3 regions of the Agromyces aerolatus genome follow, and region 3 is predicted to be linked to each of the others. Evidence: predicted binding sites of a transcription regulator. Region 3 holds the regulator's gene; each other region holds the start of a gene.
The links. The regulator HspR, encoded in region 3, represses chaperone genes until heat shock. The targets are predictions, from matches to a motif close to AAGTTGAGTCNNNNNGACTCAACTT.
Positions count from the first base shown of each region.

Region 1: the regulator HspR is predicted to act here: its motif matches at 5,957-5,981, upstream of RH864_RS14760 (ATP-dependent Clp protease ATP-binding subunit).
Region 2: the regulator HspR is predicted to act here: its motif matches at 9,099-9,123, upstream of RH864_RS10900 (Hsp20/alpha crystallin family protein).

Region 1 is NZ_JAVKGQ010000013.1:10,669-20,987, reverse strand. It holds gene RH864_RS14780 (Ldh family oxidoreductase) at 1-605, shown strand, start outside; gene RH864_RS14775 (NAD(P)-dependent oxidoreductase) at 602-1,552, shown strand; gene RH864_RS14770 (orotidine 5'-phosphate decarboxylase / HUMPS family protein) at 1,556-2,290, shown strand; gene RH864_RS14765 (TerC family protein) at 2,337-3,410, opposite strand; gene RH864_RS14760 (ATP-dependent Clp protease ATP-binding subunit) at 3,723-5,927, opposite strand; gene RH864_RS14755 (YceI family protein) at 6,096-6,815, shown strand; gene RH864_RS14750 (GNAT family N-acetyltransferase) at 6,986-7,600, opposite strand; gene RH864_RS14745 (hypothetical protein) at 7,879-8,133, opposite strand; gene RH864_RS14740 (nitroreductase family deazaflavin-dependent oxidoreductase) at 9,018-9,455, shown strand; gene RH864_RS14735 (FAD-dependent oxidoreductase) at 9,618-10,319, opposite strand, start outside.
Region 2 is NZ_JAVKGQ010000007.1:96,695-107,013, forward strand. It holds gene RH864_RS10855 (phospho-sugar mutase) at 1-824, opposite strand, end outside; gene RH864_RS10860 (purine-nucleoside phosphorylase) at 863-1,690, opposite strand; gene RH864_RS10865 (NAD(P)H-quinone dehydrogenase) at 1,835-3,271, shown strand; gene RH864_RS10870 (APC family permease) at 3,412-4,917, shown strand; gene RH864_RS10875 (DHA2 family efflux MFS transporter permease subunit) at 5,005-6,498, opposite strand; gene RH864_RS10880 (TetR family transcriptional regulator) at 6,605-7,252, shown strand; gene RH864_RS10885 (hypothetical protein) at 7,553-8,014, shown strand; gene RH864_RS10890 (hypothetical protein) at 8,011-8,385, shown strand; gene RH864_RS10895 (YdeI/OmpD-associated family protein) at 8,469-9,038, shown strand; gene RH864_RS10900 (Hsp20/alpha crystallin family protein) at 9,152-9,610, shown strand; gene RH864_RS10905 (hypothetical protein) at 9,670-10,287, opposite strand.
Region 3 is NZ_JAVKGQ010000029.1:4,198-14,516, reverse strand. It holds gene RH864_RS19095 (hypothetical protein) at 1-11, opposite strand, end outside; gene RH864_RS19090 (DUF2017 family protein) at 65-556, opposite strand; gene clpS (ATP-dependent Clp protease adapter ClpS) at 553-846, opposite strand; gene RH864_RS19080 (class I SAM-dependent methyltransferase) at 920-2,245, opposite strand; gene RH864_RS19075 (hypothetical protein) at 2,696-3,484, shown strand; gene RH864_RS19070 (heat shock protein transcriptional repressor HspR) at 3,648-4,064, opposite strand; gene RH864_RS19065 (DnaJ C-terminal domain-containing protein) at 4,072-5,067, opposite strand; gene RH864_RS19060 (nucleotide exchange factor GrpE) at 5,210-5,854, opposite strand; gene dnaK (molecular chaperone DnaK) at 5,857-7,734, opposite strand; gene RH864_RS19050 (hypothetical protein) at 7,950-8,558, shown strand; gene RH864_RS19045 (permease) at 8,638-9,648, shown strand; gene RH864_RS19040 (TIGR03943 family putative permease subunit) at 9,638-10,319, shown strand, end outside.

The DNA.
Region 1 (10,319 bases), on a different contig from region 3:
CCAACCCGTTCGCGTTCGCGGCGCCGACGAGCGGCGACCCCGTGAGCCTCGACATGGCGACGAGCACCAGCGCGATGGGCAAGGTGCTGCTCGCCCAGGCCAAGGGCACCGAGATCCCCGGCGACTGGGGGGTCGACGCGCAGGGCGTGCCGACCACCGATCCCGACGCGGTGACCGCGCTGCTGCCCGCCGGCGGTCCGAAGGGGTACGGGCTCGGCTTCCTGATCGAGGTGCTCGGCGGTGTCCTGACCGGCGCCGCGGTCGCCGGCGACATCGGCAATATGTACACCGACTTCAACAAGCCGCAGGACGTCGGACACTGGATGATGGCGATCGACGTCACCCGGTTCATCCCGCTCGACGACTTCGTCGCCCGCATGGACGGGCTCGTCGACGCCGCGCACGCGACGGCGCCCGCACCGGGCTTCGCGCAGGTGCTCGTGCCGGGCGAGCCCGAGGAGGCCACCCGGCGTTCGCGGCTCGCGTCCGGCATCGAGCTGCCGGACGCGACCGCGGATGAGCTCACCGCCCTCGGCGACGCGAGCGGCACGCCCTTCCCGGCCACCGACCCGGCCGCCACCGACCAGGCCGGAGGCGTCGCATGAAGCTGCTCGTGCCCGACCACGTCGCCTTCGAGACCGCCATCCCGGGCGTCGAGGTCGTCACCTTCGACCCGACCGTCCCGGTCCCCGACGCGCACACGGACGCACGCGGCCTCGTCGCGTGGGGCATGCCGAACGAGCTGTTCGTCGATGCGGCGGCGCGTCTGCCGCAGCTCGAGTGGCTGCAGCTGCTCTCGGCTGGCAGCGATGCCGCCCTCGCCGCGGGGTTCCGGCCCGAGGTCGCGATCATGAGCGGCCGCTCGCTGCACGACGCACCGGTCGCCGAGCACGCCCTCGCGCTCACGCTCGCGGCGGCCCGGCGCCTGCACTCGCTCGTGCGGGCGCAGATCGGCCACCGCTGGGCGAGCGAGCTCGGCGGCATCCAGCCCGAGCCGAGCCCCGGACTGTTCTCCACCCTGCGCAACGCCAACGTCGTCATCTGGGGCTACGGCAGCATCGGCTCGACGCTCGCGCCGCACCTGATCGCGCTCGGCGCGCACGTCACCGGCGTGGCGACCCGGGCGCGGAGGGCCGGCGACGTGTCCGTGTTGACCCCCGCCGACCTGCCGGAGATCCTGCCCGCGACCGACGTGCTGATCATGATCCTGCCGTCGACCCCGCAGACCGACGGCGCGCTCGACGCCGACCTGATCGCGGCGCTCCCGGCGCACGCGTGGGTCGTGAACGTGGGCCGCGGCAGCACGATCGACGAGGCCGCGCTCATCGAAGCGCTCCGCGCCGAACGGATCGGCGGCGCCGCACTCGACGTGACCGTGCAGGAGCCGCTCCCGCCGAGCTCACCGCTCTGGGACCTGCCGAACGCGATCCTCACGCCGCACTCGGCGGGCGGCCGTCCGCTCGGTGCCGCCCGGCTCATCGAGGAGAACCTCACCGCCCACCTGCGCGGCGCACCGCTGCGCAACCTCGTCACCCCCCGCAGAGAGGCCTGACCCGTGTCGACATCCATCCGCGAGCTCACCCGCGAGACCCTCACCCGCCCGCTCGTGCAGGTCTCGCTCGACCTCACCACCAACGCCGAGGCGCTCAAGACGGCGGCGATCGCCGTCGAGGCCGGTGCCGACTGGATCGAGGTCGGCACGCCGCTCGTGCTGGCCGAGGGCCTGCACGCGGTGCGCGCGTTGCGCAAGGAGTTCCCGGATCATCCGCTCATCGTCGACCTGAAGACCATGGACGGCGGCTACCTCGAGGCCGAGATGATGGGCGACGCGGGCGCCGACGCCGTGATCGTGATGGGCCGCGCCCACGATGCGACGGTCGACGCGGTCGTCGCCGCGGGCGAGCGGTTCGGCATGCTGGTCATGGGCGACGACCTGGGCGCTCCCGACCGGGTCGCCGAGTGTGCGCGCCTCGAGTCGCTCGGCGTCGGCATGGTGATCCACCACATCGGCTACGACCACCGGAACGCGCACCCCGACTGGGGCCTCACGCCGCTCACCGACCTCGAGGCGATCGTGGCCGCGACCACGGTCCCGGTGCAGGCCGTCGGCGGGCTCACGATCGATCAGGCGGTCGGATGTCCCGAGATCGGTGCGCCGGTCGTGGTGTTCGGCGCGCCGCTCGCGATCGACGGCAAGTCGTTCTCCGCCGCCGACGGCGATCTGCTCGGCGTCCTCACGGAGGCGTGCGACCGGGTGCACCGCGCACCCATCCGATACCCCGCCCGCTGAGGGTCGCGCGACGCGAGCTCGGGCACCTGCGGTGTCCGAGCTCGCTTCAGTCGCGCGCGGGCTCGCCGGCCCGCTCGCCCGGCGCCGCCGCGCGGTCGTTCGCGGGCTCGGCCGCCGGGATCGGCTCGCCGTCGAACCGCTCGCGATCGGACTTCTCGCGATCGCCGCGGGTCTTCACCAGGCTCGCGACGGTGGCGACGGTGATGGTCGCGGCGATGAACAGCAGCGAGAACCAGATCGGGATCTCGGGCGCCCAGTCGACGCCCTCGCCGCCGTTGATGAACGACAGCTCGTTGACGTGCAGCGCGTGGAACACGAGCTTGACGCCGATGAAGCCGAGGATGACCGCGAGGCCCTGCGCCAGGTACACGAGACGTTCGAGCAGCCCGCCGATCAGGAAGTAGAGCTGCCGCAATCCCATGAGCGCGAACGCGTTGGCGGTGAAGACGAGATACGCCTCCTCGGTGAGGCCGTAGATCGCGGGGATGGAGTCGAGCGCGAAGACGAGGTCGATGAAGCCGATCGCGATGATCGTGAGCAGCATCGGGGTGACGAACCGCTTGCCGCCCTTTTTCACGGTGAGCCGGTCCTCGTGGTACTCGTCGGTCACGGGCAGGATGCGCCGCACGAACCTGACGAACCAGTTGTCGGCCGGGTTGCCGCCGTGGCCGCCGAACGCCTGACGATAGGCCAGCACGAGCAGCAGCGCACCGAACAGGTAGAACGCCCACGAGAAGTTCTCGATGATCGCGGCGCCCGCCATGATGAACGCCCCGCGCATGATCAGCGCGATGACGATGCCGATCATGAGCACCTTCTGCTGGTACGCCTTCGGCACGGCGAAGCCGGTCATGACGATCAGGAAGACGAACAGGTTGTCGACCGACAGGGCCTTCTCGGTCAGGTATCCCGCGAAGTACTCGCCGCCGAAGTCCCATCCGGACACGAGCCCGACGCCGACGCCGAAGATCAGCGCGAGGCTGATGTAGAACACCGACCAGCGTGCGGACTCGCCGATCGTCGGCTCGTGCGGCTTGCGCACGTGGGCGAAAAACTCGTAGACGAAGAACGCGATCGTGACGGCGATCGTGATGGCCCAGACGAGCGGCGTGACGTACATGGGGACTCCAGACGTTGGCAGACGGATCTTGCCAAGGTCTTCTCCATCTCACACGCGGTGAGACCGACGGCCCGGAAACGCTTCGGTGCATTCGTATTGACGAGCAGTCGCGGAAGGAGTACTCCCCTTGCTGTCCTCCACCCTACGTCATCCCGGCCGGCGGTCCCCACTTCGGGGTGTTGTCGGCGCCGGACCCGGGCTGTGAGAATCGCCGCAGAGCCTGCGGCGAATACGGGGAGGCCTCATCCCCGGGGGGATCGCCGGGAGGAACGAGCGGAGATCCGCCGGGGGGCGGATCTCCGCTCGGGGACGTCACTCCACGATCTCGGCGTCGATGACGCCGTCGTCGTCCGCGCCGATCGACTCGGCCCGGCCGACCGTGAGCGAATCGCCGTCGGCGGCGAGCCCGACGACGACGGCATCGCCGTCGCGGATCTCACCCGCGAGCAGCGCACGCGCGAGCCGGTCGTCGACCTCCTTCTGCATGAGGCGGCGCAGCGGCCGCGCCCCGTACAGCGGGTCGTACCCGCGTTCCGCGAGCCACGACCTCGCGTCGGGCGTGACCCCGAGCTGCAGCCGGCGCTCGTGCAGCCTGGCCGCGAGCCGGTCGATGTAGAGGTTCACGATCTCGGCGAGCTCCTGCTCGCTGAGCGCGGAGAACACGACGATGTCGTCGAGCCGGTTCACGAACTCGGGCTTGAAGGCCTGCCGCACGGTCGCGAGCACCGCCTCCTCTTTCTCGGCCCAGTTCAGCGTCGGGTCGACGAGGTACTGCGAGCCGAGGTTGGAGGTCAGGATGAGGATGACGTTGCGGAAGTCGACCGTCCGGCCCTGCCCGTCGGTGAGCCGCCCGTCGTCGAGCACCTGCAGCAGCACGTCGAACACCTCGGGGTGCGCCTTCTCGACCTCGTCGAGCAGGATGACCGAGTAGGGCCGGCGCCGCACGGCCTCGGTCAGCTGCCCGCCCTGCTCGTACCCGACGTAGCCGGGAGGCGCGCCCACGAGCCGCGAGACCGAGAACTTCTCGCCGTACTCCGACATGTCGATGCGCACCATGGCGTGCTCGTCGTCGAACAGGAACTCGGCGAGCGCCTTCGCGAGCTCGGTCTTGCCGACGCCCGTCGGGCCGAGGAAGAGGAACGAGCCCGTCGGCCGGTTCGGGTCGCTGAGGCCCGCGCGCGAGCGGCGCACGGCGTCGGCCACCGCGGCGACCGCGGGCTTCTGGCCGATGAGGCGTTTGCCGAGCTCGGCCTCGAGGTGCAGCAGCTTCTCGGTCTCGCCCTGCATGAGCTTGCCGACCGGGATGCCGGTCCACGCCGAGATGACGGCCGCGATGTCCTCCTCGGTGACCTGCTCGTTCACCATGCGGGGCTCCCCCGCGGCATTGCCGGCGGCATCCGCCTGCTCGGCCGCGTCGAGGTCGCGCTTGAGGTTCGCGATCGTCTCGTACTCGAGCTTCGACGCCTTCGCGTAGTCGCCCTCGCGCAGCGCGAGGTCGCGCTGCGTGATCGCGGCGTCGAGCTGCTTCTTGAGCTCGCCGACCCGGTTCAGGCCCATGCGCTCGCGGCTCCAGCGCTCCTCGAGCTCGGCGAGCTCGCGCTCGTTCTCGACGAGGCTCTCGCGCAGCTTCGCGAGGCGCTCCTTCGAGGCGTCGTCCTTCTCCTTCTTGAGCGCGAGCTCCTCGAGCTTCATGCGATCGACGATGCGCTTGAGCTGGTCGATCTCGACGGGGCTCGAGTCGATCTCCATCTTGAGCCGCGACATGGCCTCGTCGACGAGGTCGATGGCCTTGTCGGGCAGCTGCCGCGCGGTGATGTACCGGTTCGAGAGCGACGCGGCGGCCACGAGCGCGGCATCCGTGATGGTGACGCCGTGGTGCGCCTCGTAGCGGCCCTTGAGGCCGCGCAGGATCGCGACCGTGTCTTCGACCGTCGGCTCGCCGACGTAGACCTGCTGGAAACGGCGCTCGAGCGCCGCGTCCTTCTCGATGTACTCGCGGTACTCGTTCAGGGTCGTCGCGCCGATGAGGTGCAGCTCGCCGCGCGCGAGCATAGGCTTCAGCATGTTGGAGGCCGCGACCGAGCCCTCGCCGCCGCCCGCGCCCATGAGCAGGTGCAGCTCGTCGACGAACGTGATGATCTCGCCCTCGGACTCGTCGATCTCTTTGAGCACGCTCTTCAGGCGCTCTTCGAACTGTCCGCGGTACATGGCGCCCGCGACGAGCGCGGCGATGTCGAGCGAGACGAGCCGCTTGTCCTTGAGCGACTCGGCGACGTCGCCCGCCACGATGCGCTGGGCGAGGCCCTCGACGACCGCGGTCTTGCCGACGCCGGGTTCGCCGATGAGCACCGGGTTGTTCTTGGTGCGGCGCGTGAGCACCTGGCTCACGCGCCGGATCTCGGCGTCGCGGCCGACGACCGGGTCGAGCTTTCCGGCGCGCGCGAGCGCGGTGAGGTCGACGCCGAACTGTTCGAGCGCCGACTTCTGCTCCTCTTGGGAGTTCGGCGCACCCTGCATGTTCGCCAAGGTCGTGTCCCTTCGTTTCAAACTTGAGTCTATTGAACTCAACTTTGCGCGCTGGGTCAAGGGGGGGGTTGACCGAACGTCGGGCGAATGCTCGGCGACTTCATGGTTTCGCACGGAAAACTGAGGTGCGTCACCGTCTCGCGAGCACCGGGGAGCCGCATGCAGAAGCGCACCAAGATCATCGTCGCCTCGATCGTCGCGGGGGTGGTCGTGCTGGGCGCCACCGCGGCCATCGCCGGTCCGGTCATCTATCGCGACGTCATCGTGGGCGAGGCCGAGGCGGCCCCGAGCGTCACCGCGGCGCCGAGCGCCGAGGCGGACGCCGGCTCCGGCGCCGGCGCCGACGACTCGGCCGAAGACCTGTCGGGGACCTGGTCGGTGGGTGCCGGCTCGTACGCCGGCTACCGCGTCGACGAGGTGCTGAACGGCACGGATGTCACGGTCGTCGGCCGCACCGAGCAGGTGACCGGCACGCTGCAGGTCGAGGAGCTCTCGCTCACCGCAGCCGAGCTCACCGTCGACGTGGCCACGATCGAGACCGACTCGGGCAACCGCGACGACTACTTCCGCGACACGGCCCTGCGCGTCGACGAGCACCCGACGGCGACGTTCGTGCTCACCGAGGCGATCACGACCGACGAGGCGCCCGTCGTCGGCGAGGTGCAGACCGTCCAGGCGACCGGCGACCTCACGCTCGCGGGCGTGACGCAGACCGTCACGGTCGAGCTCGAGGCCGTGCTGAACGGCGAGACCGGTCAGGTCGCGGGCAGCATCCCGATCACGTTCGCGGACTTCGGCGTCGAGGCGCCGAACCTCGGTTTCGTGTCGGTCGAGCCGACCGGGTTCATCGAGTTCTCACTCGAGCTGCAGCGCGCCTGACCCCGAGGCATCCGCTGCCTGCCGCTGCCGCCGTGACACCGCCACCGCCACCGCACCGCAAGTGTGACGGAAGCCGAACAGTGGGTTGGAGTCCCGCTCTGCAGACACTCCAACCCACTTCCCGACTTCCATCGCGAACGCGGGTCTTCCATCGCGAATGCCGGTCGGGGTCAGCGCCGCGCGTGCCGTTCGAGGCGCGCGTCGAGGCCGGCCCTGACGGCGGGCCACTCGTCGTCTGTGATCGAGAACACGACGGTGTCGCGCACGGTGCCGTTCTCGAAGATCACGTGTTTCCGGAGCACGCCGTCCTGCTTCGCGCCGAGGCGCGCGATCGCCGCGCGCGACTGGTGGTTGTGCCAGTGCGTGCGGAACTCGACCGCGATGCAGCCCAGCTCCTCGAAGGCCCGCGCGAGCAGCAGCCGCTTCGCCTCGGCGTTGATGCCGGTCCGCTGCGCGTCGACGCCGAGCCAGGTCGACCCGATCTCGAGTCGCCGGTTGGCGGGGTCGAGATTGAGGTAGGTCGTCATGCCCACGGGCCGGCCGGTCGTCGCGTCGACGACGGCCCACGGGGCCAACCGGCCCTCGGCCTGCATCCCCCGTCGACGCTCGATCTCGTCGCGCATGCCCTCGGGCGACGGGATGCGCGTGTACCAGGTACGCCAGAGCTCATCGACCGCGACCGCCTCGGCGAGCGCGTCCGCGTGATCCGCCGCGAGCGGCTCGAGCCGGGTCACGGTCCCGGAGAGCGTCGGCGTCGCGGCGAAGTCGTTCGAAGCAGCTTCCACAGAGCCACCGTAGCGACCGCGGCGGCCCTGCGTCAGCGCGCGCGAAGCCCGCGGCGGCGTGCACGGGCGCGAAACCCGGAGTGTGCAGGCGCGCTGGGGCTCGCGGTGGCGCGCACGCGCGCGAACTGGCGAGGTGCGCGGTGGCGCCCGCGCACGCGGAACCGGAAACGTGCGCAGTGGCGCGCACGCACGCGGAACCGGAAACGTGCGCAGTGGCGCGCACGCACGAGGAACCGGAAACGTCCGCAGTGGCGCCCGCGCACGCGGAATCGGCGACCTCAGTCGGACTCGCCGGGCGCGAGCCCGGTTTCCTCCTGGCCGCCGTCCTCGCCGTGCAGGTGGGAGATGTCCTCGGCGACCTCACCCGCCGTCTCGTCGGCGCGGCTGCCGGGGTCGTGGCCCCCGTCGTCGAGCGAGCCGGCGCCGCCGCGGCGCCCCTGCGGCCCGCCGACGATCCCCGTGCCGAACGCCGCCTGGATGCCGATGCTCATCACCTCGGGCTCTTCGCCATACGCCCCGTGTCGATCGCTCATGGTCACGCTCCTCGTCGTCGGTGCCCCGATCGTACGCCGCTCGCGCGGCGGTGTCCCCGCGCTTGCCCGCGCCGCCGCCGGGCAGTAGCCCGCGCCCGACGCGGTCCGCCTCCCGCGCGGGACCGGTACCGCGGGCAGCACACGGCCCCGGCGGCTCGCATGTCCCGCAGGCGGTACCGCGGGCAGCACGCGGCCCCGGCGGCTCGCACTTCCCGCAGCCGGCACCGCGGGCAGCACGCGGCCCCAGCGGCCCGCACCTCCCCGCGACGGGTACCGCGGGCATGCACGCGGCCCCAGCGGCCCGCACCTCCCCGCAACGGGTACCGCGGGCATGCACGCGGCCCCAGCGGCCCGCACCTCCCCGCGACGGGTACCGCGGGCATGCACTCGGCCCCGGCGGCTCGCACTTCCCGCAGCCGGCACCACCGGCAACACGCGGGCTCGGCGGCTCGCACTTCCCTCAGCCGGTACCGCCGGCAACACGCGGGCTCGGCGGCTCGCGCTTCCCGCAGCCGGCTCCGCGGGCAGCGCTCGGTTTCAGCGGCTCGCGTGTCCCGCAGCCGGCACCGCGGGCAGCACGCGACTCCGGCGGCTCGGATGCCTCGGGGCGGGCCCGAGGCATCCGAGGTCGTTGCGCGACTCGCCGACCGCGTCGCGGTGGGGCGCATGCCGCCGGGCCACCCGCGGGCCGGGCCGGGGACTGCCGGGGTGGGCGACGCTAGCGGCCGCCGGTGGCCGGATGGCGGCGCAGCGGCAGCGGCCGGGTTTCACCGCGGTGAACGCTCGGCGGCGGCCCGCCGAGGACCGCCGGGTCGGAATGCGCTTGCTTCGAAACGCGTTAACCTCGGGAAGAGACCACACACGTCGACCGAGGAGGACCGTAGATGCCGTTGCAGGGTGAGTACGCGCCGAGCACCGCCGAGTGGGCGCGGACGCAGGCCGAGACGTTCGAGCAGACCGCAGGCGCTGAGGCGAACGAGATGCAGGGGCGCCCGATCATCGTGCTGACCTCGGTCGGCGCGAAGTCCGGCAAGCTCCGCAAGACCGCGCTCATGCGCGTCGAGCACGAGGGCGAATACGCCGTGGTCGCGTCCAAGGGCGGCGCGCCCGACCAGCCGGCGTGGTACTACAACCTGGTGGCGAACCCCGAGGTCGAACTGCAGGACGGCGCCGCGAAGCACGACTACATCGCGCGCGAGGTGCAGGGCGCGGAGCGCGACGAGTGGTGGCGCCGCGCGAACGAGACCTGGCCGCACTACGACGAGTACCAGACGAAGACCGACCGGCAGATCCCGGTCTTCGTGCTCTCGCGCGTCGCGTAACGGCACTCCCGTTCACGGCCCGCGCCACTTCTGACGGACTGCGCCAACCGCGACGGTCGTGCGCGGCGCAGTCGGCCGGGCGTAGCGCGGTGGGCAGGAAGTGGCGCTGTGGGCAGGAAATGGCGCGGGAGTGAACCGCGAGGGGACGGTGGACGTCCGGGGTCAGAGCCGTCGCATGGTGAAGGCCGACGCGAGCAGCGCGCGCAGCGGCCACACGGCGAGCACCCTCACCAGCCGGTTCCGCAGGGCGAGGCGCGCGCCCGCGGCGGGCGCGCCCATGGCCATGTTGAACGCGGCCTGCCGGGTGGCGCGGAGCGCCGCGGCTCGGCGGGCACGGCCGTAGCGTCCGAACGGGTTCGCGGGTGCGCCCGCGGCGAGGGCCCGGGCGACCTCGGCGTCGAGGCGTACGGCGTCGAGCCAGCCGAGGTTCATGCCCTGACCGCCGATCGGGCTCACCTCGTGGGCGGCGTCGCCCACGAGTGCGACCCGCCCGGTCGCGAACCGGTCCGCGAGGTGCTGACGTGCTGAGAACGGGCTCGGCTCGGTCGCGGTCGAGAGGTCGACGGATGCCCCGGTGCGCGCCGCCACGATCGTGGCCAGCGCCGCCGGCGTGAGCGGCGCGGGGGTTCGGCGCACCCAGGCCACCCAGCGACGGCGGCCACCCGGCAACGGGAACGACTCGACCACGCCCGCCGGTTCGAAGCGCAGCAGGGCGGTGGCCGGCGCATCCGTCGTGTCGTCGGCGTCGCCCATGACGTACTCGGCGCTGCCGCGCCGCGACATCCATTCGAGGTCCGCGAGCGAGCGCACGGCGCTGCGCACCCCGTCGGCGCCCACGACGTAGCGCGCGCGTACCGGCATCTC
Region 2 (10,319 bases), on a different contig from region 3:
TCGACCAGCGCGGGGGGCGCGAAGCCGGCCGTCTCGAGGACGCGTGCGAAGGTCTCCCAGCCGACGCCGTGCATGGCGGTGTACACCGTGCTCGGCTGGTGCCGCGCGGCGGCGCCCGCATGGGAGGCCAGCTGTGCGGTCTCGCGCACGTAGTCGTCGACGATCGACTCGGGCGCCGTCTCGAACTCGCCGCGGGGCAGCTCGGGCACCGTGGTGCCGTCGGCCACGCGCTGGATATGCGCCGCGATCTCGGCGTCGGCCGGCGCGACGATCTGCGAGCCGCCGTGTTCGCCGCCGAGGTACACCTTGTAGCCGTTGTCGTTCGGCGGATTGTGGCTCGCCGTCACCATGACGCCCGCGCTCGCCTCGAGGTGGCGTACCGCGAAGGCGAGGACGGGCGTCGGCAGCAGGCGGGGGAGCAGGATCGCCCGCACACCCGCGCCCGCCATGATCTCGGCCGAGTCCCGCGCGAACACGGCCGAGTTCTTGCGCCCGTCGTAGCCGATGACCACCGACGGCGTCGCGCCCGGGCGTGCGTGCTCGACGAGATACGCCGCGAGCCCCGCGGCGGCCTGCGCCACGAGCACCCGGTTCATGCGGTTGGGGCCCGCGGCGATCTCACCGCGCAGGCCGGCGGTGCCGAACTCGAGCCGGCGGTCGAAGCGCTCGGCGAGCTCGGCGAGTGCCGCGCGGTCGCCGGAGCGACCGGACTCGATCAGCCCGGCGAGCTCGTCGCGGGTCTCCGGGTCGGGATCCTGCGCGATCCACGACTCGGCCAGGGCGATACGCTGCGCGTCGTCCTCGGACAGCTGGACCTCCGCCATCGGTGCCTCCTCCAGGTGAGCGGGTGCGTGTCGCGCGGCTAGAGCGCGCCGACGATGTCGGCGAGCAGCTTCGAGATCACGGGCTCCGCCGCCCGGCCGGCCTCCAGGACCTCCTCGTGACTGAGCGGGGTCTTCTGGATGCCCGCGGCGAGGTTGGTCATGAGCGACATGCCGAGGATCTCCATGCCCGCCTCGCGCGCGGCGATCGCCTCGAGCGCGGTCGACATGCCGACGAGGTGACCGCCGATGGTCTTGGCCATCTGCACCTCGGCCGGCGTCTCGTAGTGCGGGCCGCGGAACTGGCAGTAGACGCCCTCGTCGAGGTTCGGCTCGATCGAGCGCGCGAGCTCGCGCAGCCGCGACGAGTAGAGGTCGGTGAGGTCGATGAACGTCGCGCCCTCGAGCGGCGAGTCCGCGGTGAGGTTGAGATGGTCGCTGATGAGCACGGGTGTGCCCGGCGTCCAGTGCTCCTTGATGCCGCCGGCGCCGTTGGTGAGGATCATGATCCGGGCTCCGGCTGCGGCGGCCGTGCGCACCGAGTGCACCACGCGGCGGACCCCGTGGCCCTCGTAGTAGTGGGTGCGCGCCCCGATGACGAGCGCGTGCGTGCCGTTCGGCAGCCGCACCGAACGCAGCGTGCCGACGTGTCCCTCGAGGGCGGGCTTCGAGAAGCCCGGGACCTCGCTCGCGGGGATGGTGTGCGTGGTCTCGCCGATCAGGTCGGCCGCCTTGCCCCAGCCCGAGCCGAGGGTGAGTGCGACATCGTGGCGGGCGACCCCGGTCAGCTCGGCGATGCGGTCGGCCGCCTCCTGGGCGATGACGAACGGATCGGCGGCGGGGTCGTCGAGCGGGTTCAGATCCTGCATCCCCCCATGCTAGTGAGCGGGCGGATGCCTCGGGCGGCCGTTGCTCGTGTGCGCGCTCGCCGGCACGCGTGCCGCGCTCGGGCACGTTCGGCCCGCCCTCGGCCTCGTTTGGCGGCCTCTCCGACGCTGGGACAGAATATGAACATGGCCTACGAGTTCGAGCGCACCCAGAGAATCGCCGTCCTCGGAGGAGGCCCCGGCGGCTACGAGGCCGCGCTCGCGGGCGCCCAGCTGGGCGCGGAGGTCACGCTCATCGAGCGCGCAGGGGTCGGCGGCTCGGCCGTGCTCACCGACGTCGTCCCGTCGAAATCGCTCATCGCGACCGCGGAGGCATCCAATGCCGTGAAGGAGGCCGCCGATCTCGGCGTGCAGTTCTATGCGAAGGGTGACGCCGAGCACGCGAGGGCCATGAAGCCGCAGGTCGCGATCAACCTGGCCGCGGTGAACAAGCGGCTCCTGGGGCTCGCGGCGCAGCAGTCGCAGGACATGCGCCAGAACCTGCTCGAGGCGGGCGTCAACCTCGTGCAGGGCGAAGGCCGGCTCGACGGGCCGAACGCCCTCATCGTGTCCACGGCGAAGGGCGGCACGGACTTCGACCGGATCGAGGCCGACACGCTCGTGATCTCGGTGGGCGCCACGCCGCGCGTGCTCCCGAGCGCGGTGCCCGACGGCGAACGCATCCTGACGTGGAAGCAGCTCTACGAGCTGCAGGAGATCCCCGAGCACCTCATCGTCGTGGGCTCGGGCGTCACCGGGGCCGAGTTCGCGTCCGCCTACCGAGCGCTGGGCGCCGCGGTCACGCTCATCTCGAGCCGCGATCAGGTGCTGCCGGGCGAGGACGCGGATGCCGCCGCGGTCATCGAGAAGGTCTTCACGCGGAACGGCATGAAGGTGCTGAACAAGTCCCGGGCCGAGTCGGTGCGCCGCGAGGGCGACGGCGTCGTGGCGACGCTCACCGACGGGCGCGAGGTGCACGGCAGCCACTGCCTGATGGCGGTCGGCGCGGTGCCGAACACGGCCGACCTGGGGCTCGCCGAGGCCGGGGTGCAGCTCGCCGAGAGCGGGCACATCCGGGTGAACCGGGTGGCACGGACCTCGATGCCGAACATCTACGCCGCGGGCGACTGCACGACGTTCCTCCCGCTCGCCTCGGTCGCGTCGATGCAGGGCCGTACGGCGGTGTTCCACGCGATGGGCGACATCGTCGACCCGCCGGAGAACCGCAACATCACCTCGAACATCTTCACCCAGCCCGAGATCGCCACGGTCGGCTGGACCGAGAAGGAGATCGAGGAGGGCATGGTCCCCGGCGTGGTCTACAAGCTGCCGCTCTCGTCGAATCCGCGCGCGAAGATGATGGGCATCCGCGACGGGTTCGTGAAGCTGTTCGCCTCGAGCGGCTCGGGTGCGATCATCGGCGGGGTCGTCGTCGCCCCGAAGGCGTCCGAGCTGATCTTCTCGCTCGCGCTCGCAGTCGAGCACCGGCTCACGGTCGACCAGTTCGCCGAGGCGTTCCCGGTCTACCCGTCGCTCACGGGGTCGCTGACCGACGCCGCGCGCGCGATGCACATCGTTCGCTGAACTCCCGACTCTCTCCCCAAGTTCCCCGCGAACGGCCCCGTCCGGAGCCGCACGACGTACGCTTGGACGGTCGGCGCCGCGGGGGCGAGCTCCGGCCACCGGCATGCTCCAGCGCCGGTGCAGTTCGAGGGGGAACTCACATGAACCTGCGTGTGAAATCGGTCGAGGCGTCGATCGCCGACGCCCACGATGAAGAGCGCAGCCTCAAGCGCTCGCTCGGGACCTGGGATCTCGCGCTCATGGGCATCGCGGTCGCGGTCGGCGCGGGCATCTTCTCGGTCGGGGCCCAGGCCGCCGCGAACTTCGCGGGCCCGTCGGTCATCGTCTCGTTCGTGCTCGCGGCCGTCACGTGCGGGCTCGCGATCATGTGCTACGCCGAGTTCGCCTCGACCGTGCCGGTCGCCGGGAGCGCCTACACCTTCACGTACGCCACCATGGGCGAGCTGCTCGCGTGGATCATCGGCTGGGACCTGATTCTCGAGATGTTCACGGCCGCGGCCGTGCTCGCGAAGTACTGGGGCGTCTACCTCGGCGAGGCGCTCCTGGCGTTCGGGGTACCGTTCCCGTCCACATTCGAGATCGGCGGGCTCACGGTGAGCTGGCCCGCGTTCCTCATCGTCGCGATCTTCACCGCGCTGCTCGTCGCCGGCACCCAGCTCACCGCGCGAGTCGGGGCGGTCTTCACGCTCATCAAGGTCGGCATCGTGCTGTTCGTGATCGTGGTCGGCTTCTTCTTCGTGCGCGCCGTGAACTTCACCCCGTTCATCCCCGAGCCGGTGCCCACCGGCGGCGGCCGCGAGGACGCGTGGACGCAGTCGCTGTTCTCGTGGGCGACCGGGGCCGAACCGGCGCAGTACGGGGTCTTCGGCATGCTCGCCGCCGCATCGCTCGTGTTCTTCGCCTTCATCGGGTTCGACGTCGTCGCCACCAGCGCCGAAGAGGTCCGCGACCCGCAGCGCCGCCTGCCGCGCGGGATCTTCCTCGGGCTCGGCATCGTCACCGCGCTCTATGTGCTCGTCTCGATCGTCATGACCGGCATGGTCTCCTACCGTGAGCTCGCGGAACAGGAGACCCCGTCGCTCGCGACGGCGTTCCGGCTCGTCGGTCAGGACTGGGCCTCGGCGGTGATCTCGCTCGGCGCGCTCGCGGGGCTCACGACCGTGATCATGGTGCTGCTGCTCGGCCTGTCGCGCATCGTCTTCGCGCTCAGCCGTGACGGGTTGCTGCCGCGCTGGCTCTCGAAGACGACGACTCGCACGAAGACCCCGGCCCGCATCCAGATCATCGGCGGTCTCATCGTCGCGCTCATCGCCGCGTTCACCGACGTCGGCCTGCTCGAAGAGATGATCAACATCGGCACGCTCTCGGCGTTCGTGCTCGTGAGCCTCGGGGTCGTCGTGCTGCGCCGCACGCGGCCGGATCTCAAGCGCGGCTTCCGGGTGCCGTGGTCGCCCGTGCTGCCGATCCTCTCGGCGGTGCTCTGCTTCTGGCTGATGCTGAACCTCACCACGCTCACCTGGGTGCGGTTCCTCGTCTGGCTCGCGCTCGGCGTGGTCATCTACCTGCTCTACGGCCGGCGCCGCTCGCGGCTCGCCGGCGGGGGAGTCAGCGAGGTCGAGCTGCCCACGCCGCAGGGCAGTCTCTGACGCCGTCGGCAGCCCGGCCGAGGCGCGCGGCGACCGCGGTGAGCTCGGCGACCGCGGCGACCGCGGCGACCGCGGCGACCCCGGCGATCAGTGGGTCATGATCGGCTGCTCGTCCGAGACATCCGTCTCGTTCGAGGCATCCGCCGCGGGTCGCCGCACGAAGCAGGCGAGCACGACCGCGCCCAGCGCGATGATCGCGCCCGTGACGAACGCCGAGTGGATGCCGCTCGCGGTCGCCTCGACCACGGCGTCGCCGCGCTCGAGGCCCGAGGCGAGGCCGAGCGACATCATGGTCACGAAGAGCGCCGTGCCCGCCGCGCCGGCCAGCTGCTGCACGGTGCCGACGATCGCGCTGCCGTGCGGGTACAGGGGGCGCGGGAGCGAGCCGAGCGCCGAGGTGAGCAGCGGTGTGAACACGAACCCGAGCCCGAGGTTGAGCGCGAGGTGCACGGCGATGATCCACCACACGGGCGTGTCGACGCCGAAGGTGGTCATGCCCCAGAGCGCGGCCGCGGCCACGATCATGCCGGGGATGACGAGCGGCCGGGGGCCGAACCGGTCGAACAGCGAGCCGACGATGGGTGCGATCACGCCCATGAGCACGCCGCCGGGCAGCAGCATGAGGCCGGTCTCGAGCGTCGACAGGCCGAGCACCTGCTGCAGGTAGATCGGCAGCAGCACGAGAGTGCCGAACATGGCGCCCATCGCGACGACGACGAGCACGACGGCGAGCGAGAACGAGCGCGAGGTGAAGGTGCGCAGGTCGAGCAGGGCACGGTCCTCGCGCTGCAGGAAGAGCTGACGGAAGACGAACGCGACGAGCGCGAGCGCCCCGACGACGATCGGGATCCACACCGGGATGGGCGCGTGGCCCGTCGCCGCCTCGCCGATGCTGCTCAGCCCGTAGATCAGCCCGCCGAACGCGAGCGCCGAGAACACGACCGAGATGAGGTCGAACCGCACGCGCTGCGGCACGGTGACGTTCTTGACCCAGATCGCGCCCAGCACGATCGCGAGCACGGCGATGGGCAGCACGATCCAGAACATCCAGCGCCAGTCGAGCGCGGAGAGGATGACACCCGAGACGGTCGGGCCGATGGCCGGGGCGACCGCGATCACGATCGAGATGACGCCCATCATGCGGCCGCGATGCGTCGGCGGCACCACGTTCAGCACGGTGGTGAACAGCAGCGGCATCATGATGGCGGTGCCGGCGGCCTGCACGATGCGCCCGGCGAGGAGGATGCCGAAGCCGGGCGCGAGCGCGGCGATCAGCGTGCCGACGGCGAAGAGCCCCATCGCGGTGAAGAACACGGTCCGGATGTTGAACCGCTCGAGCGCCCACCCGGTGAGCGGGATGACGACGGCCATCGTGAGCATGAAGCCGGTCGTGAGCCACTGCGCGGTCGCCGCGGTGATGTCGAGATCGGCCATGAGCCGCGGCAGCGCAACGCTCATGATCGTCTCGTTGAGGATGACGACGAACGCGGCCGCGACGAGCAGGGCGATCACGGGCCCGGTACGCGGGGCGGGGGAGGATGCGGGAGAGTGTGCGCCGGGGGCGGCTTGGGCGGTGGTCACCAGGGGTCCTTCGAGGTCGGATGTCTCGGGCGCGCCATTGCCCACGAGCGGCGTCGACAATTATGGCAGACTCTGCCAACTTGGCGCGAGCTGTAGAATTTCGCGCATGGCGGACGACGAACCCGACGAACCGATCGAAGCACCGCTCGGCCTGCGCGAGCGACGTCGGCAGGCGACGCGCGACGAGATCTCCGACGCGGCCCTCGACCTGTTCGAGCGCCACGGTGTCGCCGGCACCACGGTCGACGACATCGCCCACGCCGCGGGCGTGTCGCCCCGCACGTTCTTCAGGTACTTCCCGACCAAGGAGCATGCCGTCTTCGTCGACGACGAGCAGGCCGAGCTCGTGATGAGCGAGACCCTCGCCGCGGTTCGTGCGGGCGCCCCCGTGAGCACCGCGCTCGAGACCGGCTGGCTGCGACTCCTCGACGACTTCGCGCGCGAGGACGGTGCGCGCGACCGGGTGCTCCGCACCCGGCGCCTGATCGCCGCCGAGCCCTCACTGCTCGCGATCGCGCTGCAGCGCGACGAGGAGCACATCGGCATCCTCACGGCGGCCGCGGTCGCCGCGACCGGCGACGAGAGCGATGCGCTCACCGCGCGCGCGCTCGTCGCGATCGTCGCCACGACCTTCCGGCTCGCCTTCGACGAGTGGGCGCGGCGCGCTGAGGCGGATGTCGCGGCCGACGTCCGCGAGATCTACTTCGAGCTCCGCCGCGGCGTCAGCGCCTACGCGGCCGAGCTCCTCGGCTGAGCACTCGGAGGACGGACCCGGTGATGCGTTCTCTGGCGATACCCCCGGATTAATGAGATAGTAATACGCATTCAGTTCAGAGCCGAGAGAGGCCGTGGAATGCGTAGAAGGAAATCAGTGTGCATCGCAGCTGTCGTCGCTGCCATCGCGCTCATCGCATCTGGCACGCAGTCAGCAACTGCGGCTGACGCCACATGGTATGACGGGCCGACATGTCACGACGCGTGGCGCATCGAAACCGGCGCGACACTTTCGCAATCCCGAACGGGCATCCGAGGTTCAGGAGGGTCGACGGCCGGAATGAGTCGCATCACCGTGTACTTCGGCGATGCCGGCACGAGCGCATGGGCTGGGGAGGCGACGGTGAACAATGTCAGATCCTTTCGAGCCGGTCGCTTCAACGTATTCTTCTCCGGCGGTGTACCAGGCGAATGCTCCGGGAAAAGCTACGGCAGGGCGCTCGACGTCAGCCGACCGCGAGAGGGCGTACTCGTCGAACCCTCGATCGACTCGGCCGAAATCGCGGGCTGGCGAGTCGAAGTCGCCACTCGGGATGACGGATCGATCGAGCTGAGCGCTGCTCGCGGGGAGCAGGCTCACTCGGCGATGTTCAACCAGGATGCGGTGGCGCAGGGCCGCGCGCAGATGGAGGTCCTTTCCGGCGACGAGCGATCCGTGATCACCTACGATCCCGCTCGCGCGGATCGGTTCTCGATCGATCACGGCGGAGTGCTCGCGATCCGCGAGGCACTACTGAAGTGAGTTCCGCGCGGTCGCTCCTCGCGTACGCGGGTTGCGCGGTCGCGATCGTCCTCGCATTCACCGCGTGTTCGTCCATAGACCTGGAGGGCCGCTTCGTGCGCCTGGCCGAGGATCGCGGGTATGGGTGCCATCGGACAGTGCCGCCGGCTGACACAGCCGATTCCATCGTGACCTGTCGAAGTGACGAAGGCGCGGACCTCGAGTTCGTGGTGTTTTCGAGCCAAGAGGCGCGGAAGCGCGGAGAGGCGCAGTTCCTCCAGGTCGGCGACGGGAAGTTGCAGATCGGCGACGGGAAATCCAGCGGCCGCTGGATCATCTCCGGCTCCAACCGAACGGACATCGGCGCTATCGCCGCTCACCTGCCGGATTAGCGCCCGTCCGTCAGGTGGCGGGAGTCGAATGGGGAGTATGTCAGCAGCACGTGGGTGTCGGAGGCGAGGGTTAGCCTGGGCGCATGGTCTCGTTCGCCGATAAGCCGCTGATCGGGCCGCTCTCCGCCGAGGCCTGGGAGGCGTTCCTCGAGAACGATCCGCCCGAGGGTGGCGTGCGGCTCGTGCTCCGCAAGAAGACCTCCTCGGCGCCGGGAATCTCGTATGCCGAGGCGCTCGACGTCGCGCTGTGCTTCGGCTGGATCGACGGGCAGGTCAGCCGGCACGATGACGACTACGTCGCGCAGGCGTTCACGCCACGCCGCGCTCGCAGCCCGTGGTCGCAGATCAACCAGGAGCATGTGCAGCGACTCATCGACGCCGGGCGCATGCGGCCGCAGGGGCACGCCGAGATCGAGCGCGCGAAGGCCGACGGCCGCTGGGACGCGGCCTACCGCATGAGCACGGCCGGGCCCGAACCCGACTTCCAGGCCGCGCTCGACGCGAACCCCGAGGCATCCGCCTTCTGGGCCACGCTCGGCCGTTCGAAGCGCTGGCCGTTCCTCTTCCGCATCGCCGACGCCAAGCGCCCCGACACCCGGGCCCGCCGCATCCAGCAGTTCACCGAGAAGCTCGCGAACCACGAGACCCTCTGACCCGAGCATCGCTCCACTCGGGACTTGAGCTGGTTCGACTCAACTTGCTATCCTGTTCTCAAGTTGAGTCGAAGTGACTCAACATCTGATGGCATCTGATGAAGGGAGCACACATGGCCACCACCTACGACCCGTTCCGCGACCTCGACCGCATGGCGTCTGCGCTCTTCGAGACCCGGCGTGGCCCGCGTCGCATGTCCATGGATCTGTACCGCGACGGCGACCACTACGTCTTGAGCGCCGACCTGCCCGGCATCGATCCGGGCTCGGTCGACATCGACGTCGACGGGCAGCTGCTCACCATCCGCGCAGAGCGGAGCCTGCCCGCCGGTGAGGGCGTCAAGTGGATCGTGCGCGAGCGCGAGGCCGCGTCGTACCTGCGCCAGTTGAACCTCGGGCAGGGCGTCGACACCGACCGCATCTCCGCGACCTACTCGAACGGCGTCCTCAGCGTCACGATCCCGGTCAGCGAGAAGGCGAAGCCCAGGAAGATCGCCGTCGAGGGCGCCGATTCCCCCGGGACGCTCGTCCAGCACGAGCACCCGCAGGAGCAGCCGTCCGTCGAAGCCTGACCGCCTCGCGACGGGTCAGTCAGCGAACGCCCCTCCGACCGGAGGGGCGTTCGTCGTGATCAGGACCACATCGAGAGCGTGAGGAAGTAGAGCGCGAAGCCCGAATACGCGATCCAGGAGGCCGTCGTGAGGATCGTGGTGGCGAGGATGAGCTTCCACGCGCCGATGCGCTCGCGGATCGCGTGCCGCTCGGATCCGACGACCCGGCTCGAGTAGATCGACGGCACATTGACCACGATCGCGAACGTGCCGGCCACGAGGGCGAACGTGCCCAGGGTCATGAGGCCCCCGGACGGTCCCATGCCGACCGCCGGCTGCCCGCCCCACGAGAGGCTCAGGGCGATCGTCACGAGCAGGAATGCGAGCATCGCGACCGCGTTCACGAGCGACGCACGCTGCCGGAACAGGCCGAACCGGATGGCGTCATCGCTCACATCGGCTCCCTCGGCCCGGGTGCGCGCGCGACGTGCGGTCAGCTCGCGCACCACGAGGGCGATCACCGTGTACGGGATCGCGACATACGACGCGAACATGCCCACGTACAGCGTCGCGATGACCGCGGGCGTGTACCCGAAGACGACGAAACCGAAGCCCAGGATCACGAGCGTGATGACGACCGCGGCGAGGAAGCTCGGACGACGATCGGTCGGATAGCGCCCGGGAACCGCCTCGGTCATCATGCGCGCTCCGTTCGTCAGCTCCTGCGATC
Region 3 (10,319 bases):
GTACGCGACATCCGTCCACCATCCTTCGGGCGGCCGGGTGCCGCGGTCGGCACCAGCCTGCCAGTCAGGACTCGGTCGGGTCGAGTACCTCGAGCATCGATCCCTGCACGAAGCCGGCCCATTCGTACGCGGCACGCAGGTAGTCGTCGCGCTGCTCGTCCTGATCCGGCGTGCCCTCCTCACCCACCCCGACCCGCTCGGCGAGGATGAGCCGCAGATCGGTCAGGAACGTGAGCCAGCCCCACGCCTGCACCTGGTCGAGCTCGATCTCGACCAACCGGTCGCCGTCGCCGATCGAGGTCGCGTCGCGCACCGCCTGCGCCGCCTGGCGCTTGCCGTCGACGAGGCTGCCGCGCGTGTAGCGGGCGAACTCGCGTGCCGCGTCGAGGTCGTCGGGGTACGCGTTGGGCAGCAGGCGGTCGAGCGCGGGATCGTCCTCGGCGCCGAGCAGCAGCACCGAGTCGACCTGGTCGGCGAGCTCGGAGAGCAGCATGGCCTCCTCGGCCTCGAGCACGAGCCGGACGCCGTCGCTCCCGGTGCGTCCTGCGACGATCACGGGTCCACCCTCGCCACGGAGGCCTGCAACCCGTATCCGTGCATCGCCTGCACGTGGCGCTCCATCGCCTCGCGGTTGCCGCTCGCGACGACCGCGCGGCCCTCGTGATGGACGAGCAGCATGAGCCGCTCGGCCTCGGCACGCGGGAACCCGAAGTAGCTCTGGAACACGTAGGTCACATAGGTCATGAGGTTGACGGGATCGTCCCAGACGATCGTGCGCCACACGCCCTCGATCACCGGGTCGTTCACCAGGTCGAGTTCGGTGCGTTCGAGCGTGTCCGTCACCATCCCAGCCTGACACGATCCTCGGAGGCCTGCACCCCTTCGCGACGGACTTGCCGTCCTTCGCGGCTCGGGTCATTCAGAGCGGCCGCCGCGTGGAGACCGTGACCGTGAACTTCGGGTTGCGCGCGACCTGCCGGGTCGGGCCGACCAGGCGCTCGAGCGCCGGCCGGTAGCGCAGATGCGAGTTCCAGACCGCGACCAGCCGCCCGCCCGGCTCGAGCGCTCGCCCGGCCTCGGCGAACAGGCGCTCGGCGAGCGCGGTCGTGACGGCGGCTCCGGCATGGAACGGCGGGTTCAGCACGACGAGGTCGACGGATGCCTCGGCGGCGAACTCGAGCCCGTCGGCGCGCTCGACCACGATGCGGTCGTCGAGGCCGTTCGCGGCGGCGGTCTGCCGGGCGCTGGCCGCGGCGGCCGCCGACTGGTCGGACGCGACGACCCGGGCGCGCGGGAAGCGGCGCGCGAGCTCGACGGCGACGATGCCCGTGCCGCACGCGAGGTCGACCACGGTGCGCGGGCCCGGGCCGGGATCGCCATCCGCGAGGTCGGGATCGCCGCCCACGAGGACGGGGTCGCCGCCCACGAGGTCGGGATCGCCGCCCACGAGGACGGGGTCGCCGCCCACGAGGGCGGGGTCACCGCCCGCGAGGGCGGCGTCGAGCACGTCGAGCAGGAAGCGCGTGCCGACGTCGACCGTCGTGCCCGCGAACACCCCGCCGTGCGCGACCACGGTGAGGCCGAGGGCCTCGTCGCGGGCGCGGCGGGGCCAGGCGGGCGCCCCGGGCCGCGCCGCGCCGGGCTCACGCGCGATCAGCACGCGGGACTTCTGCCGCGCGTGAGTCACGTCCAGCCGCGCGAAGCGCCGGCGCAGCACATCGTTCATCGCGACGGACATGTGCTTCAGCCGGCCGCCCGCGACCACGACGACCCCGGGCGCCGCATGATCGGCGATCAGCGACGTCAGCTCGTCGAGGGCGTCGAGCGAACGTGGCAGACGCAGCAGCACGATGCGGGCGTCGCGCACGAGCGCGGGCGTCGCGGGCTCGACCCGGACCGCGTGCGCGAGCCCCAGCCGCTGCGCGTTCGCGAGGATCGCCCGCTCGCCGAGCAGGGCGTCCTGGTGCACCCGTACGTCCATCCCGAGATCGGCCGCGACGCTCAGCGCGAGCGCGCCGTGCGTGTCGCCGATCACGGCGATGCCCGGCCGGGCGTGCGGCACGGGCTCGGATGCAGATCCGGATGCGGATGCGGATGCGGATGCGGGGCGAGGATCAGAACCCCCACTCAGCGCGCTCGCGAGGAACGGCTGCGCCTCGTCGAGGATCAGCCGATCTGCCGCGTCGAACGCCTCGAGGCCGGGTCCTTCGACGTCGGGTGCTCGGCGCACGGCACTCAGATCCACCCCGGCAGCCTACCGACCGCGGAAGAAAGCGACGTGTTGCGTTTGGTATATCGGTATGCTACTGTGGGAATCACGGGGAAGAGCAAGACCGGTCCGGAAGGTGGTTCCCCGCACGCGCCGGACCGAAGTCGCTCAGTCGAGCGGCGACCCGGGGACTGAGAAGATCCGGGCTGGAAGGTGTCTCCCCGCACGCGCCGGCCCACCACCGCTCACCAGAGCGGCATACCCGGGGACCACATGGACCTGGGCCGGAAGGTGTTCCCCGCACGCGCCGGCCCGAACCCCCGCCGAGCGACCCGCCGGCGGCAGCGCTTCGGGCGCCAGGCCACCCATCGCATCCGGCCTGGCGCCCGAGCGCGGCCAACCCGCCGTCGGCGCCACCACGCATCCCGTGTGCGCGACGCGGGCGGGATGGATGCCTCAAGGCTCGTTTGCTACCCTCGGCACCGCATGCGCCAACATCGATCGGGGCACACCGGGGAACGACGCGCCGCACGCACGCGCGAGGCGGCGACGTTCGGCGAGCCCGCGAAGCGGGCCGGTACGGCGGCGGGCTCCGGACGGCCCCGGCACCCCGGCACGACCGTGCACGGCCGGCTCCGGCGTACGGCCGGGGTGCTCGCGGCCTCCGCGATCTTCGCGCTCGTCGGCACGGTCGCGCTCGCCCCGCTGCACGCGACGGCGCCCGACGGCTCGGCGTTCGCTGAGGCATCCGCCGATGACGCGACCCGCGACGCGGTGCAGCGCGTGAACATCGCCGGAGATGCGCGGCAGCCCGCGGTCTCGCGCGAGTCGTACACCGCGTCGACCGGCCCCGAGACGCTCGTGCAGGGTGGGACGAATCACGACTGGGCCAAGCTCGTGCTCGTCGAGGGCGGATTCCCCGTCACCGAGGCGAACGTCGCCGTCATCACCGAGTGGATGCGCGAGGAGAACGGGCCCGACAACTGGTGGAACCGCAACAACCCGCTGAACAACGGCAACGGGTCGGGTGGCGGATCCGGACTCGGCAGCTACGCGACCCTGCAGGTCGGCGCGTTCTACGCCGCCGACAGCCTGCGACGGCTCTCGTTCTACGACGCGATCGAGGCCGGCCTCGACGCGGGAACCGACGCCGGCGCCACGGCCGCCGCGATCTGGGCCTCGCCGTGGGCGACCAGCCACTACGGCAACGGCGCGCACTGGACGACCTCGCCCGTGCCCGTCGTCGAGGCCCCCGCCTCCGCCTGGGGCCGCTGAGCCCCACCCGCCGGTCGAGGACCCCGCGAGGCACGAGCACCCCCACCCGCCGGTCGAGTAGCACGCGAGGATCGAGCACGCGTATCGAGACCCGGTGACCCGGTCTCGATACGCTCGCTGGCGCGTAGCTCACTCGACCAACCGGGGGGAGGGGGGAGAAAGATTACTCGCGCTCGAGCGGGCGCCAGACGACGACGGCGTTCTCGCGGCGCACGCGCGTTCCGCCCTTGATCGTGATGATCTCGCCCGCGCTGCCCGCGGCGAACACGCGCCGGCCGGGCCGGTTGAGCATCTCGTCGGCCAGCGCGGTCTCGAGCTCGCGCACACGCCGGCGCAGCTCGGTCACCTCGTCTTCGAGCCCGAGCACTCGGCGGATGCCTTCGAGGCTCACCCCCTCGGCCGACAGCTGCGCGATCTCGCGCAGCTGTGTGACGTCGCGCATCGAGTACCGGCGGGACTTGCCCGCCGTGCGGGTGGGTGAGACGAGGCCCAGCCGGTCGTACTGCCGCAGCGTCTGCGGATGCATGCCCGCGAGCTCGGCGGCGACCGAGATCACGAACATCGGACTGGTCTCGTTCATCGCCGGGCTACGCCTTCGCCCGTGCGATCAGGTCGGCGCGAGGGTTCTCGTGCGGCAGTTCCGCGAGGAACGCCTCGAGCTTCTCGGCCGCATCTTTGCCGAGATGCGACGGCACCGCGACCTGGACCTCGGCCAGCAGGTCGCCAGTGCCCTTCTTCGTCTCGACGCCGCGGCCCTTCACCCGGAGCACACGCCCGCTGGGCGTGCCGGGTGCGACCTTGAGCTTCACCGGGTCGCCGCCGAGGGTCGGCACCTCGATCGTCGCGCCGAGCGTGGCCTCGCCGAACGTGACCGGCACCTTCACCCGCAGGTTGAGGCCGTCGCGCTCGAACACGGGGTGCTTGCGCACGTTGACCGTGAGGATGAGGTCGCCCGCCTCGCCGCCGTCGGGCGACGGCTGGCCCTTGCCGCGCAGCCGGATCTTCTGACCGTCGGCCACGCCCGCGGGGATGCGCACCGTGATCGGCTTGCCGTCCGAGGCCTGCAGCGTGATCTGGTCGCCCTTGGTCGCGGTGATGAAGTCGAGCGTCGTGCTCGCGGTGAAGTCGCGGCCCTTGGTCGGGCCGCCGAACCCGCGGTAGCCGCCGCTCGTCTGCCCGAACCGGCCGCTGCCGAACAGGTTGCCGAGCAGATCGTCGTACTCGCCGCCGCCCTGCTGGAATGTGTAGCCGCCGCGTCCGCCGGGCTGGCCACCGCCGAACATGCCGCCGAACACGTCGTCGAAGCCGCCCGCGCCCGGGCCGCCCGGCGCGGTGAACCGGGCACCCGTGCCCATCGCGCGCACCGCGTCGTACTCCTTGCGCTGCTCGGCGTCGGAGAGCACCGAGTAGGCCTCGCTGATCTCCTTGAACTTCGCCTCGGACGCGGCATCCCCCGGGTTGGAATCGGGGTGGTGTTGCCGGGCGAGCTTGCGGTAGACCTTCTTGATCTCCGCCTCGCTGGCGTCTTTCGCGACCCCGAGGGTCGCGTAGAAGTCCTTGTCGAACCAGTCCTGACTGGCCATTCGGCACCTCCTCTCTGTGCTCAATGATCGTTGGTCGAGTAGCGCCCGACGAAGGAGGACGCGTATCGAGACCCGGTGACGGGCTCTCGAGAATCGGTTACCAGGTCTCGATACGCTTCGCTACTCGACCAGCGGGGCGGGGTTACGCCGGGGTCGTGACGACGACCTTGGCGGGGCGCAGCAGGGTCGAGCCCAGCAGGTAGCCGGTCTCGATGACGTCGGCGACGGTGTCGACCTCGACGTCGGAGGACGGCTGCTGGAAGATCGCCTCGTGCTGCGTCGGGTCGAACGCGTCGCCCGGCGTGCCGAACGGCTTCAGCCCGAGCTTCTCGACGGCGCCGCGCAGCTTCGCGGCGATCGTCGCGAAGGGTGCGTCGCCCTCGAGGTCGCCGTGCTTCTCGGCCCGGTCAAGGTCGTCGAGCACGGGCAGCAGCACGGCCACCGCGGCCCCGACCGCACGTTCGCGTTCGAGCTCGCGGTTCGCCTCGGTGCGCTTGCGGTAGTTCGCGTACTCGGCCGTGACCCGCTTGAGGTCGGCGAGGTGCTCAGCCGACGGCTCCTGCACCTCGGCCTGCGCCGCGTTCAGGATGTCGTCGACCGTGAGCTCCTCGTCACCGGCCGGCTGGTCGGCACCTGGCTGGGCGGCGGGGCCGGGGGCGGATGCCTCGGTCGAGGCATCCGCGCCCTGCTCACCGCCTTCGGGCTGACGAACCGCGCCCGTCTCGGGGTCGATCCGCCTCTTGTCCCGGATGATCGGCTCTTCGTGGCTCTGGTTCTCGTCAGTCATGGTTACTTCTTCTCGTCCTCGTCGTCGACGACCTCGGCGTCGACCACGTCCTCGTCGGAGGACGAGCCGCCGTCGGTGCCGGTCGCCGAGGCGTCCTCACCGGGGGTGCCCGGGTTCGCGCCGGCCTCCTGCTGCGACGACGCGTAGATCGCCTCGCCCAGCTTGGTCTGCGACTGCGAGAGCTTGTCGAACGCGGAATTCACCGCGTCGTCGTCCTCACCGGCGAGCGCGGACTTCAGCGCGTCGACGTCGCCCTGGACCTCCGACTTGACGTCGGCGGGGAGCTTGTCGTCGTTGTCCTTGATGAGCTTCTCGATCTGGTAGGCGAGCTGCTCGGCCTGGTTGCGGGTCTCGGCGGACTCGCGGCGCTTCTTGTCTTCCGCCGCGTGCTCTTCGGCGTCGCGGACCATGCGCTCGACGTCCTCCTTGGGCAGCGCCGAGCCGCCCGAGATCGTCATGCGCTGCTCCTTGCCGGTGCCCTTGTCCTTCGCGGACACGTGCACGATGCCGTTGGCGTCGATGTCGAACGTGACCTCGATCTGCGGGATGCCGCGCGGAGCCGGGGCGATGCCGGTCAGCTCGAACGTGCCCAGCGGCTTGTTGTCGCGCGTGAACTCGCGCTCGCCCTGGAAGACCTGGATGGCGACCGACGGCTGGTTGTCGTCGGCGGTCGTGAAGGTCTCGCTGCGCTTGGTCGGGATGGCCGTGTTGCGCTCGATGAGCTTGGTCATGATGCCGCCCTTGGTCTCGATGCCGAGGCTCAGCGGGGTGACGTCGATGAGCAGCACGTCCTTGCGCTCACCCTTCAGGACGCCCGCCTGGAGGGCCGCGCCCACGGCGACGACCTCATCGGGGTTCACGCCCTTGTTCGGGTCCTTTCCGGTCTCCTGCTTCACGAGCTCGGAGACGGCCGGCATGCGGGTCGAACCGCCGACGAGCACGACGTGCGCGATGTCGGAGACCTTGATGCCCGCCTCGCGGATGACGTCCTCGAACGGCTTCTTGGTGCGGTCGAGCAGGTCGGAGGTCATGTTCTCGAACTGCGCGCGCGTGAGCGTCTCGTCGAGGTTCGCTGGGCCGTTCTCGGTGAGCGAGAGGTACGGGAGCTGGATGTTCGTCGACATGGAGCTCGAGAGCTCCTTCTTCGCCTGCTCGGCGGCCTCCTTGAGGCGCTGCTTCGCGATCTTGTCGTTCGAGACGTCGACGCCGGTCGAGTCCTTGAACCGCTTGATCAGCCACTCGACGATGCGCTCGTCCCAGTCGTCGCCGCCGAGGCGGTTGTCGCCCGACGTCGCCCGGACCTGGATGGTCGAGAAGTCGTCGTCCTTGCCCACCTCGAGGAGGGACACGTCGAACGTGCCGCCACCGAGGTCGAAGACCAGGATGAGCTCGTCTTCCTTGCCCTTGTCGAGGCCGTACGCGAGCGCCGCCGCGGTGGGCTCGTTGATGATGCGCAGGACGTTGAGGCCCGCGATCTCGCCGGCCTCCTTCGTGGCCTGGCGCTCGGCGTCGTTGAAGTACGCCGGCACGGTGATGACCGCGTCGGTGACGGTGTCGCCCAGGTAGGACTCGGCGTCGCGCTTGAGCTTCTGCAGGATGCGCGCCGAGATCTCCTGCGGCGTGTAGGTCTTGCCGTCGATCTCGGTCTTCCAGTCGGTGCCCATGTGGCGCTTGACCGACGAGATGGTGCGGTCGACGTTCGTCACGGCCTGGCGCTTGGCGGTCTCGCCGACGAGCACCTCGCCGTCCTTCGTGAACGCGACCACCGACGGGGTGGTGCGGAATCCTTCCGCGTTCGGGATGACCGTCGGCTCGCCACCCTCGAGGGCCGAAACCACCGAGTTCGTGGTGCCGAGGTCGATACCAACTGCACGTGACATGTGTGTTCTCTCCAAAGTCATCAGGTCGTCAAGACTTGAGCCTCGACGACTCAAGCTTGGCAAAGCCCTCGGCACATGTCAAGTGAACTTCGCGAAACTTGAGCGTGATCGACTCAACTCTCAGCACACCTTCAGCCAGCGCCGGCCGTGCCGCCGCGCGACCGGCCGGTCCTCACGTGGGGAAACGCATCGGGGGCAATCGGTAGGCTGCGGGAGTGACCGCTCGATCCGCGACCACCGCCTCGCTCCGCCTCGGCGGCACCGCACTCCTCGCCTGCGGGCTGCTGCTGCTCGGCGGGTGCGCGTCCTCGCCGGAGCCGTCCGCGAGCCCCGCGCCGACGCGCACCGCGTCGCCGTCGGCGAGCGCGAGCGCCGAGCCGAGCGCCCCCGCGGAGGAGCCCACCGAGGCTGCACCCGCCCCGGAGCCCGAGCCCGAGCCGATCACGTGCGACGCGGTCCTGACCCCGGAGGCGGCCACGGCACTCGCCGAGCAGGGACTCGAGGTCAGCGAGGGCGCCACGCAGGGCTACCCGCTCGCCGCCCAGTTCGCCGCCGCGGGCGGCACCGCCTGCACCTGGGCGCGGCCGGACTCGGACGTCCACCTGACCGTCGTGCAGCTCCACGTCGCCGATGGCGAGCAGGACGCGTGGGCGCGGGTGCTCTCCGAGAACGGGTACACGCAGACCGACGACCCCGTGGCCGGCGCGTTCACGGGCCCCGTCGACCCGGGCACGGGCGTCAGCCCGGTCGTGGTCGTCGAAGCGGCACGCATGAGCTTCGTGAGCGTGCCGACGCTCGTCACGGACCTCGCACCCGCCGCCTGACGCCGGGCGTCCCGCGCACGTCGCGCCCCGCGGGCGGATCGCCAGCTTCGCGGCCACGACTCGCCTACCCTTGATCGGGATGTCCCAGACGCTCGCCCCGCCGCGCCGCCCGCGCGCCAGGTCCGTCGGCATCGGCATCGGCATCGCCGGCATCCTCGCGCTCGTCGCGATCCGCCTCGTCGCGCCCGCCGAGCTCGGCGACGTGCTCTCCGACCGGGTGCAGGACTTCATCACCCTGTCGGTGAGCGTCGTGATCGAGAGCCTGCCGTTCGTGTTCCTCGGAATCGGCCTGTCGATCGGCGTGCAGCTGTTCCTGCCCGAGGACTTCCTGATCCGGCGCCTCCCCCGCAATCCCGTGCTGCGCCGCATCGTGGTGTCGCTGCTCGGCGTGCTGCTCCCGGTGTGCGAATGCGGCAACGTGCCGCTCGCGCGCGGGCTCATCCAGCGCGGCCTCACGGTCGGCGAGTCCATGACGTTCCTGCTCGCCGCACCCATCCTCAACCCGGTCACGATCATCACCACGTATCAGGCGTTCGGCTGGGACGACGGCATCCTTATCGCCCGCATCGCGGGCGGCTTCCTCGTCGCGAACCTCGTCGGGTGGGTGTACAGCCGCCACCCGCAGCCCATGTCGCTGCTGACGCCCCGGTTCCAGGCGGCGTGCGCCCACCCCGGTTCGGATGCCTCGTCGAAGCCCCGCAAGGCCGCGCGCATGTTCGCCGAGGAGACGAGCGCGATGCTGCCTGCGCTGTTCGTCGGCTCGGCGATCGCGGGGCTCATCCAGGTCGCGGTGTCGCGCGACTTCCTCATCACGCTCGGCCAGAACCCGATCCTGTCGGTGTTCGCGCTCATGCTGCTCGCGTTCGTCATCTCGATCTGCGCCAACGTCGACGCGTTCTTCGTGCTGTCGTTCGGGTCGACGTTCATGCCGGGCGCGATCGTCGCGTTTCTCGTGTTCGGTCCCATGATCGACATCAAGATGCTCGCGCTCATGCGTACGACGTTCACCGCGCGGACGCTCGTGCAGCTGACAGCGATCGTCGGGCTCGCGAGCGCCGCCATCGGGTTGGGGGTCAATCTTGTGGCCTAGGCTCATCGAACGCTGGAAGGGCGTCGCGCTGACCCTCATCGGCGTCGTCGCGACCGTCTGGCTCACCGTGACGGGCCAGCTCGGACTGTACATCCATCCGCGGTATTTCGGGTTCACGGCGATCATGGCGATCGTCGGCGGCGTGCTCGCGCTGCTCGCGCTCGCGCTCGTGCCGGGCCGCGACGAGGAGGACGATCATGAGCACGAGCACCACCCGGAACAGTCCGCCGGTCGAGTAGCGAGCGCCAGCGAGCGTATCGAGACCAGATGGGCCGGCGCCGAGGTCGGGTCACGGGGTCTCGATACGCGCCCTCGTCCCTCGGGCGCTACTCGACCAGCGGGGCGTGCGATCATCGGCGCGGTGCTGGGCGGCGTGATCGTGGTCGGGGCGCTGGTCGCGCTGCTGGTCTTCCCGCCGGCGACGCTCACGGCGTCGACCGCGGTCGACCGCGACATCGACCGGACGACCGCCGACCTCGCGGGCGATGCGCCGAGCCTCGCGGGTGCGGACCCGAGCCGCTTCACGGTCAAGGACTGGGCGCTGCTGCTGCGGCAGACCGAGGATCCCACGGCCTTCGCCGGCCAGGAGGTCGCCCTCACGGGCTTCGTGACGCCCGCCCCGGGCGACCCCGACGACTCGTTCTACGTCGCCCGGTTCACGGTCACGTGCT